3 regions of the Cytobacillus sp. IB215316 genome follow, and region 1 is predicted to be linked to each of the others. Evidence: riboswitches for the same ligand, from Rfam matches in the RefSeq annotation. Region 1 holds a riboswitch; each other region holds the start of a gene.

Region 1 (3,217 bases):
GTTTAGAAACTTTGAGTGTCCATGGAGGATTAGAAGCTGACCCAGTGACAGGTGCAAGAGCAGTACCAATTTATCAATCAAATGCATTTAGATTCAAGGATACGAGCCATGCAGCTAATTTATTCTCACTCCAAGAAGAAGGATATATTTACTCACGGATACACAACCCTACTGTAACTGTTTTGGAGGAAAGAGTGGCATTACTTGAAGGTGGAATTGGTGGATTAGCATTATCAAGTGGAATGGCTGCTATAACGACTGCGATTCTTAATCTAGCAGGAGTAGATGATGAAATTGTTGCAGCATCTACTTTATATGGTGGAACGTATAATTTATTAGCTAACACATTGCCGAAATATGGTATAACAACTCACTTCGTTGACCCTTCCCAACCTGAAAATTTTGCAAAGGCCATTTCTTCTAAAACAAAAGCAATATTTGCTGAAACAATTGGTAATCCAAGCTTACACGTATTGGATATTGAGAAGGTTGCTTCAATTGCTCACGAAGCTGGAATTCCGCTAATCATTGATAATACATTTGCTACTCCTTATCTGTGTAGACCGATTGACTATGGTGCTGATATTGTCATTCATTCTGCTACAAAGTGGCTTTTAGGAAATGGTACGACTTTAGGGGGAATAATCGTTGATGGAGGCAAATTCAATTGGAATTCTGAGAAGTTCCCAGACTTTATAACCCCTGACCCAAGCTACAATAATCTTATATACGCAGAAGCACTTGGAGAAAGTGCATTTATCGTCAAAGCTAGGGTGCAATTATTAAGGGATTTAGGTGCTTCATTAAGTCCATTTAATGCTTATCAATTTAACCTTGGACTAGAAACATTACATGTTCGGATGAAAGAACATATTAATAATGCCAGGAAAGTCGTTGAATATTTAGCGAAACACCCTGCTGTAGAGTGGGTTTTGTATCCCGACCATAAAGATCATCCTGCAAAAGAACTTGCTAAAAAATATTTACCAAAAGGTAGTGGGTCCATCGTTGTGTTCGGCATTAAAGGAGGGAGAGAAGCAGGCGCTAAAGTAATTAATCATGTGAAGCTATGGTCGCATGTAGCAAACGTAGGTGATGCTAAAAGCTTGATTATCCATCCAGCAAGTACAACACATCAACAATTAAGTACCGAGGGCTTAAAATCTTCAGGTGTAACAGAAGATTTGATAAGATTGTCAGTTGGAATTGAGAATATTGACGACCTATTAGAAGACTTAGAGCAAGCAATAGAGACAGCTACAGGACTAACTCAAAGTAAATAATTAGGGTGAATTGATATGTGTTTTGGATGTAAATTCCATAAAGATATTCATTGACACATATAAATGAGCGTGATAGAATCACAACTATACTTTTTAAAAGAGATTAATTTTGAAATGTAATTTTAAAAATGAATAAATAAAACATTGATATATACTCTTATCAAGAGAGGTGGAGGGATGTGCCCTATGAAGCCCGGCAACCATCAACGGTGAAGTTGAAATGGTGCCAATTCACACGAAGCGTATGCTTTGATAGATGAGAGAAAGGAATATAATTAAGCCTTTCTGCTCATATGTGCGGAAAGGCTTTTTAATTTTGTTGTTAAGCTTTTCTATTAGGTTGATTACGCATTAAATGTTGCTGTTCGTACAAAAATATAAACATGTATTCATTTGGTATTCGTAATATCTTATCTTTTACACATGCTGTTTTCATAATGATTGTTGTAGTTTGTATGAAGAAGTAAACAAATATACAACTATAGTTCATGCCATCTAATCTTTTGAAAATCAACAACAACTATAGTTGCTGAATTGTTAACGATAGAAACAAATTTTACGAAAAGAGCCTTTGATAAAACAATGATAATGGATAAAACGACTATCTAGCTGCTAGAAGAGCTAAATTTGGCAGATCGTTTAGTTTGTAACATAAAACGCACTAAACTTATATGAATAATATGATTAAGGAAGTAGGTGAGCCTTTTGATAAAGCTATCTGGGGTAAAAAAAGTATATCAATCTCAAGAAGGAGAAGTAGTTGCTGTAGATAATGTCAATGTGAATATTGGCAAGGGTGAAATATTTGGCATTATTGGTTACAGTGGCGCAGGGAAAAGTACACTCATTCGTTTGTTAAACCAGCTTGAAGCAACAACAGAAGGAACAATTACGATCAATAATTATGATATGACCTCTATTAAAGGGGATGAGTTACGTAAATCACGACAAGAAATTAGTATGATTTTTCAGCATTTTAATTTGCTTTGGTCAAGAACTGTAAGGGAGAATATATCATTTCCATTAGAAATTGCTGGTATTCGTAAAAAAGAACGGTTGAAAAGGGTTGATGAGCTAATCAAGCTAGTAGGGTTGGAGGGAAGAGAAAATGCGTATCCTTCACAACTAAGTGGTGGCCAAAAGCAGCGAGTTGGAATAGCTCGTGCTTTAGCAAATCGTCCGAAAGTATTATTATGTGATGAAGCAACCTCAGCACTTGATCCACAAACAACAGACTCAATTCTTGAACTGCTTGTGGATATTAATAAAAAGCTAGGTCTCACAATTGTGTTAATCACTCATGAAATGCATGTGATTCGTAAAATATGTCACCGTGTAGCTGTAATGGAAGATGGCAGCATTGTTGAACAAGGTGAAGTGTTATCGGTGTTTCAGCAACCGAAAGCTTCTATTACTCAGCAGTTTGTTAAGCAAATTACAGAACCAGAAGAAGCGACAGAAACAATTGAGCATATTTTAGAAAGCTACCCTGAAGGTAAAGTAATTAAGCTATTGTTTGTTGGGGATGATGCTGAACAACCTTTAATAGCAGAATTAATCCGCCAGTTTAATATTGGTATTAATATTATACAAGGAAAGATCTCACATACACAGCACGGTGCATATGGCACATTGTTTATTCATATGACAGGAACCGATGAAGAGATAAACCGCTCGATCACATATATAAAGGAAAAACATGTGACAGTGGAGGTGATACAGCATGGTTAGTCAACTATTTGTAAACGTTAATTGGGAAAAAATGTGGGAAGCAACATTTGAAACGTTATATATGACTGTTACATCGGTGATTGCAACATTTGTTTTTGGTGTTATTTTAGGGCTCTTACTTTTTCTAACATCGAAGGACAACCTATTGGAACATAAGCTGATTAATACAATCATCAGTAGTTTTGTAAACATTTTTCGTTCTA
Region 2 (3,217 bases), on a different contig from region 1:
ATTGGCACCATCTTTAAGTGCTTGCATTGCATATTCATCATCGTTAAACGTCGTTAATATTAATATTTTCACTTGTGGCCATCGCTGTTTAATTTGGCGAGTAGCTTCAAGACCATTCATATGGGGCATTCTTATATCCATTACAACAACGTCAGCCATATGCTTCTCCAATTGTTCAATTGCCTCATGGCCATTTCCAGCTTGAGCCACTACTTGAAATTGGTCTTCTTGTTCAATCATCATGACAAGTCCCTGCCTAACAATTGCTTGGTCTTCTACTACAATAATGTTATACATATTTATATAACCTCCTTTGCATATACAGGAAATGATCCTTTAACTACAAAATGAGACTCTGTTTGATTGAAGTTTATATCCCCATTTAGCTCTTCAACACGTTTCTGCATGTTACTTAGTCCAAATCCAATAGTAAAAGATTCGGTTTTAAAAATCTTATTCGTCACTTCAAAATAAAGATCTCCAACTGCTGATTTACCAATAGTTACAAATACTTCACGAGATTGTGCATGTCGCATCGCATTTGTTAGTGCCTCTTGTATAACTCTATATAAAGTAACACTTTGTTGATTGGACAAGCTCACAGATAAAGCTCCTTGCTTCGTCGTAAAATGCACGAGTATATGACTCTCTGATTCTAACTTTCTAATTAATTGAAGCACTGACGACAGACCTGCAAATTCTTCATCTTTAAGTGTTTTAACCGCATGCCTCGTTTCTTCTAAACTTTCACGAACAAGCTCTCTCAAAATTCCATATTCCTGTCGTTTTTCTTTCATCGAAAGCATTTCGATTTGCATGAGCAATGCTGTTAATTTATGACCAACAGAATCATGAATCTCACGAGCAATTCCTGTTCTTTCTTCTAATCGAGCTGCCCGTTCATTTCGTAAACTAATACGTTTTAGATTTCGATATTCACCTAAAAGCTCCTCATACATGTCTTGTTTATAATTGGTCTCCGTCATTTTTTTATTTAACAAAATGCTCAAATAATAAAAAAATATGAGTATAACAACCAATTCAACATTTATAGCATTAGTAAAAATCACCAGCATACCCATTAAACCGGCACTAACGGCTGAAAATAGTTGATAATGCTTTTGTGATAATAGTGAAATAGCATCTATCGTTATATACAAAAATAGTAATTTACTAAAGGTATTTTCGTCTTGAATAAACAAAACACTCGAAACAAACAACATACAAAGAAGCAGAGAATAGAATATTAGCTTTTTTTTAACAATAGGAATGAAAAAGAAACAGACGAACGACAAAGCACAAACCAAAATGGATATGTACCACCTTGTTGAATGAGATACTTCTACATAGAGAAACCCTCCCCACAAAGCTGAAAAAGTAGTCAACCTTATTAAAAAGGTTTTCATATATAACACACCACCTGCATACAATTTACCTAATTATTTTCTGTATTCTTTATCCTTGTTGAACACGTTATATATTGATCATACCATTTTTTAACTTATAAAAAAATTCTAAAAATTTCTTGCAAAACAGTCAAATCTATTGTAAATTTATATGCAATCAATATTTAATACATTAACTCATTCAACTTAAAATCATTAAATCAGGTGGTAAATATAGCCCACGTGATCGAAAGCTCCTTCTTTTAGAGGTAGGAGTCTTAAAAACTAAGATAAATAAACAATTCATCTTATCAAGAGAGGTGGAGGGACTGGCCCTTTGAAACCTCAGCAACCAGCCGAATTTATGGTCAGGTGCTAAATCCAGCAAGCGAAATGTATATACTTTTCGCTTGGAAGATAAGGAGAGCTGATGATTAAACTCAAAGCCTTCTTATCAGAAGGCTTTTTTTATTTCTCTTTTATGGATTTAAAAGTCCTTAACGTTCTAAAACTACCACAAAACTTTACTACTTTAAACAAGTATAGAAAACCAAATGAAATGAGGAGGAATTTATATGACGAGAATAAATATCGAAACAGCATGTGCCCAGATTGGAAACAGAAGTGAAAATGTTACTGGGACGGTCAATCCACCTGTCTATTTGTCTACAGCCTATCGTCACACAGGTATAGGCGAATCTACAGGGTATGATTACATTCGAACGGGTAATCCAACACGACAAATTGTCGAACAGGCAATAACACAACTTGAGGAAGGTGATCAAGGCTTTGCTTGTAGTTCAGGTATGGCTGCGATTCAAACAGTATTAGCTCTCTTTGAGCAGGGTGATGAACTGATCGTTACACATGATTTATACGGAGGAACATATCGGCTATTTGAAGAATCTTTTCGAAAAAATGGGTTTACTTTTCACTATGCTGATTTTAGTGACATAAATGCTGTAGAAGGGTTAATAAACAGCAATACGAAAGCTTTATTTATAGAAACTCCAACAAATCCACTTATGCAAGAGGTTGATTTAAAAATTGCAGCAGAGCTTGCAAAGAAAAATGATTTATTATTAATCGTGGACAATACATTTTATACTCCACTGTTACAAAAACCTATAACTCAAGGGGCAGACATTGTCATCCATAGTGCGACAAAATACTTGGGGGGCCACAATGATGTGCTAGCAGGGTTAATTGTTTCAAAAGGAGAGGAGCTATCTGCTCAACTCGGTAATTACCATAACGCAATTGGTGCTGTATTATCACCTTTTGATTCATGGTTACTCATCCGTGGAATGAAAACTCTTCATTTACGTCTAAAACAGCATGAAGAAAATGCAAAAAAAATCGCTTCATTTTTGCAAACTCATGAAGATATTGTAGAAATCTATTATCCACAGCGTGGTGGCATGTTGTCGTTTAAAATTCGAGAAGAAAAGTGGGTTAATCCATTTTTACAAAACTTACGCCTAATCACTTTTGCTGAAAGTCTTGGTGGCGTTGAAAGCTTCATCACCTATCCAGCTACACAAACACATGCAGATATACCTGAAGAAATAAGAGTTGCAAACGGAATTTGCAATCGCTTATTAAGATTTTCAATAGGTATCGAGAATGCTGATGATCTCATAGATGACCTTATATCAGCATTAAAAGCTGCTAAGGAAGGAGTAAACACCTATGTCTAATTCATTTTCTGATCAAACTAAGCTACTTCATAATAAGCATAAAGTAGATCCTCATACAGGAGCAGTAAGTGTTGCAATTCAGCATGCATCAACATTTCATCAAGATGATTTAGAGAATTTTTCAAAATATGA
Region 3 (3,217 bases), on a different contig from region 1:
ATATGGATTTTTTCATCTCACCTGCATACTCTGTTCCACCAATAAGTACTGTGCGCTTTTCAAATGAAATAATAATAAATGTTTCCGATCTCGTTCCATCAATTGCAGGATCTGCTTTAAAATTTGGTGCAGAAATGACAGTGAAGTCAGCGATATGCGATTGTAATTCCTCCTCAGTAGGACGAATAAATAGCTGATGTGCAAATAAATTGTGCCATGCATATTCATTAATCACTTGAATAGGAAGTTGGTATTTTTTATCAGCACCTGCGAACCCATTAAATACATAAATTTCATCTTTGTTAGCTAAATAATCGAGTACTTTATTATAGAGATTGTCAAAAGATTCTTGTGAAATAGGCTGATTTACTGTTCCCCAATCTATTTTACCTTTTGTAGATGGTTCATCTACAATATATTTATCTTTAGGTGATCGTCCAGTATATTTTCCTGTTGTAGATAGTATGGCACCTGAAGAAGTTAAAGTGCCTTCTTTTCTATTTAACACACTTTCAACGAGAGTAGGGACGGATAAATTGTGTAATGTATTTTTACGAGCTAGTAAACTTGATAATTCGCATGATACACTAACAGAATTCATGATCAAAACCTTCCTTTACGTTTTAATAATGTCGTTAACAATTCATAACTTAAAAATAGTATAACACATTAACTCAAATAGTCTATACTATTTATAATTATTTTATACTGGATTCAACATAATCGTACCATTCTTTGTAAAAGATACATAACGAAAATTTAATGAACAATTCAGCTCTTAACTATGTTGACATGTAACGGTTTACTACGTTAATATATTGTGTTGAACGGATACTCTCTTATCCCGAGCTGGTGGAGGGACAGGCCCTATGAAGCCCAGCAACCATCACTATATTTTCAGATTATGAGAAAATAATCTGCTTTGTTCTTAATGTGATAAGGTGCTAACCTGGTGCAAGGCACTTGTCTTGAACGATAAGAGTGAAAGGCGTGAATCGAGTATCTCAAACCTTTCCTCATGATTTGTAGGAGAGGTTTTATTTATTTCCAGTAAAAAGTTTGAAATTTTGGAAAGTAATATGGGAATGAGTTCCGTTTCAAAATATAACTATATGAAGTGGTTGCTTCATAAAGGAGGAAAAAGCTATGACAAAAAAACGTCACTTATTTACTTCTGAATCTGTAACTGAAGGTCACCCTGATAAAATTTGTGACCAAATATCAGATTCCATTCTTGATGCTATATTAACAAATGACCCTAACGCTCGTGTTGCATGTGAAACGACCGTGACAACAGGGATGGCCTTGGTTGCTGGGGAAATTACTACATCGACGTATGTTGATATTCCTAAGATCGTACGTGAAACTGTACGGAGCATTGGCTACACACGTGCAAAATATGGTTTTGATTCAGAAACCTGTGCGGTATTAACATCTATTGATGAGCAGTCTCCTGACATTGCAATGGGTGTCGATCAAGCACTTGAAGCTCGTGAAGGGTCAATGACAGATGAAGAGATAGATGCGATAGGAGCTGGTGACCAGGGCTTAATGTTCGGATATGCTTGTAATGAAACAAAAGAATTAATGCCGTTACCAATCTCATTAGCTCATAAATTAGCACAACGCTTAACAAAGGTAAGAAAAGAAGAAATTCTTCCATACTTACGACCTGATGGTAAGACCCAAGTAACTGTTGAGTATGATGAAAATGATAAACCTGTTCGCATAGATACGATTGTAATTTCTACTCAACATCACCCTGAGATCACATTAGAACAAATTCAACGAAATATTAAGGAGCATGTTATAAACCATGTTGTTCCTAAAGAATTGATTGATGCTGATACAAAATACTTTATAAATCCGACAGGTCGATTTGTAATAGGTGGCCCACAAGGAGACGCTGGATTAACAGGGCGTAAAATAATTGTTGATACGTATGGAGGATATGCCCGTCACGGTGGGGGAGCATTCTCTGGTAAGGATCCTACAAAAGTTGATCGATCAGCTGCATATGCTGCACGTTATGTTGCGAAGAATTTGGTGGCAGCTGGCTTAGCTGATAAGTTGGAAGTTCAGTTAGCGTATGCAATCGGCGTTGCACAGCCTGTATCCATTTCAGTTAATACATTCGAAACAGGTAAGGTTGCTGATGAAGTGTTAGTTGACCTCATTCGTAATAATTTTGATTTACGTCCAGCAGGGATTATAAATATGCTTGACTTACGACGTCCAATTTATAAGCAAACAGCAGCATATGGTCATTTTGGACGCACTGATGTTGATCTTACGTGGGAACGTACTGATAAAGCAGAAGTGTTAAAAGAACAAGCATTATCTCGAAGTAATTAATAAAGGTTGTTTTTGCAATGATTGTTGCTTTTCATATTAAGGAATCATTATTGCTGTTCTATTTTAATGATAATAGCTACAAAATATACGAAAATTACCTTAATAAATAACTAGTGCATATCCCACATACAACATATTCTGTATGTGAGATATGCCCTTACTATGAATGACAATATTTTTTATAGGTAATAACTAAGATGGACTCTTAACTTCTGCCACATTAGGAAATATCGTTTTAACACTATCAGCATAAGGACAGTAGTATACGAATATCTCATAGCCATTAATATCTATAATTCGTTTGCCAAAAGGAAACAAAGACAAGTTCTGAATTTCAAGTTCTAGGTTAGGAAAATTTTCGTAAATGAATTTTAGTACCTCATGTTCACGGTAGTCCACAAGTAACCCTCCTGATTTTTCAGAATTTTACAAACTATTTCTCTACTCTTATAAAAAATTCCTTTATAAATGAAAGAAAATAATTCATACTAAGCGAAATATAGGAGAGTTAAATTTTTGCCGCTGGCTGTTTTGACATTGATTTTTGTTTTTTCTTCTAGGATTTTAGGATGTATATATCTAGTGTTCGTGGCATTTTTTCTTCTGTACAACGATGACTAACATATAAAACAACTTTTTACGGAACTAGTTTGGTACCAACAACAGAGTTTTACAAAAAAGCATTTAGTAAACATAGCAATTTTACAAAAAAAAGCATTTAGTAAACATAGCAAGTTTACAAAAAAAAGCATTTAGTAAACATAGCAACAAAGTTTACGAAAAGAGCGTTTCTGATTAGACAAAAAGGAAAATTGTGTATACTACTAACACTGCTCAATTCACTAGCTAAATATGATATAAT

Evidence for each region. A riboswitch is a leader RNA that binds a small molecule or an ion and turns the genes downstream of it on or off. The one in region 1 is predicted to bind S-adenosylmethionine.
Region 2: it holds a riboswitch for S-adenosylmethionine, as region 1 does, so the genes downstream of both, SLH48_RS16370 (methionine biosynthesis PLP-dependent protein) here and SLH48_RS08470 (methionine ABC transporter ATP-binding protein) in region 1, are expected to answer to the same signal.
Region 3: it holds a riboswitch for S-adenosylmethionine, as region 1 does, so the genes downstream of both, metK (methionine adenosyltransferase) here and SLH48_RS08470 (methionine ABC transporter ATP-binding protein) in region 1, are expected to answer to the same signal.

Annotation. Positions count from the first base shown of each region.
Region 1 covers NZ_JAXBMC010000003.1:297,347-300,563, forward strand. Annotated here, with positions in the region: gene SLH48_RS08465 (O-acetylhomoserine aminocarboxypropyltransferase/cysteine synthase family protein) at 1-1,283, shown strand, start outside; SAM riboswitch class I at 1,438-1,546, shown strand; gene SLH48_RS08470 (methionine ABC transporter ATP-binding protein) at 1,989-3,014, shown strand; gene SLH48_RS08475 (methionine ABC transporter permease) at 3,007-3,217, shown strand, end outside.
Region 2 covers NZ_JAXBMC010000011.1:77,712-80,928, forward strand. Annotated here, with positions in the region: gene SLH48_RS16360 (response regulator transcription factor) at 1-297, opposite strand, end outside; gene SLH48_RS16365 (sensor histidine kinase) at 300-1,406, opposite strand; SAM riboswitch class I at 1,691-1,809, shown strand; gene SLH48_RS16370 (methionine biosynthesis PLP-dependent protein) at 1,961-3,085, shown strand; gene metC (cystathionine beta-lyase) at 3,078-3,217, shown strand, end outside.
Region 3 covers NZ_JAXBMC010000001.1:49,052-52,268, forward strand. Annotated here, with positions in the region: gene pckA (phosphoenolpyruvate carboxykinase (ATP)) at 1-601, opposite strand, end outside; SAM riboswitch class I at 837-982, shown strand; gene metK (methionine adenosyltransferase) at 1,147-2,355, shown strand; gene SLH48_RS00265 (hypothetical protein) at 2,548-2,754, opposite strand.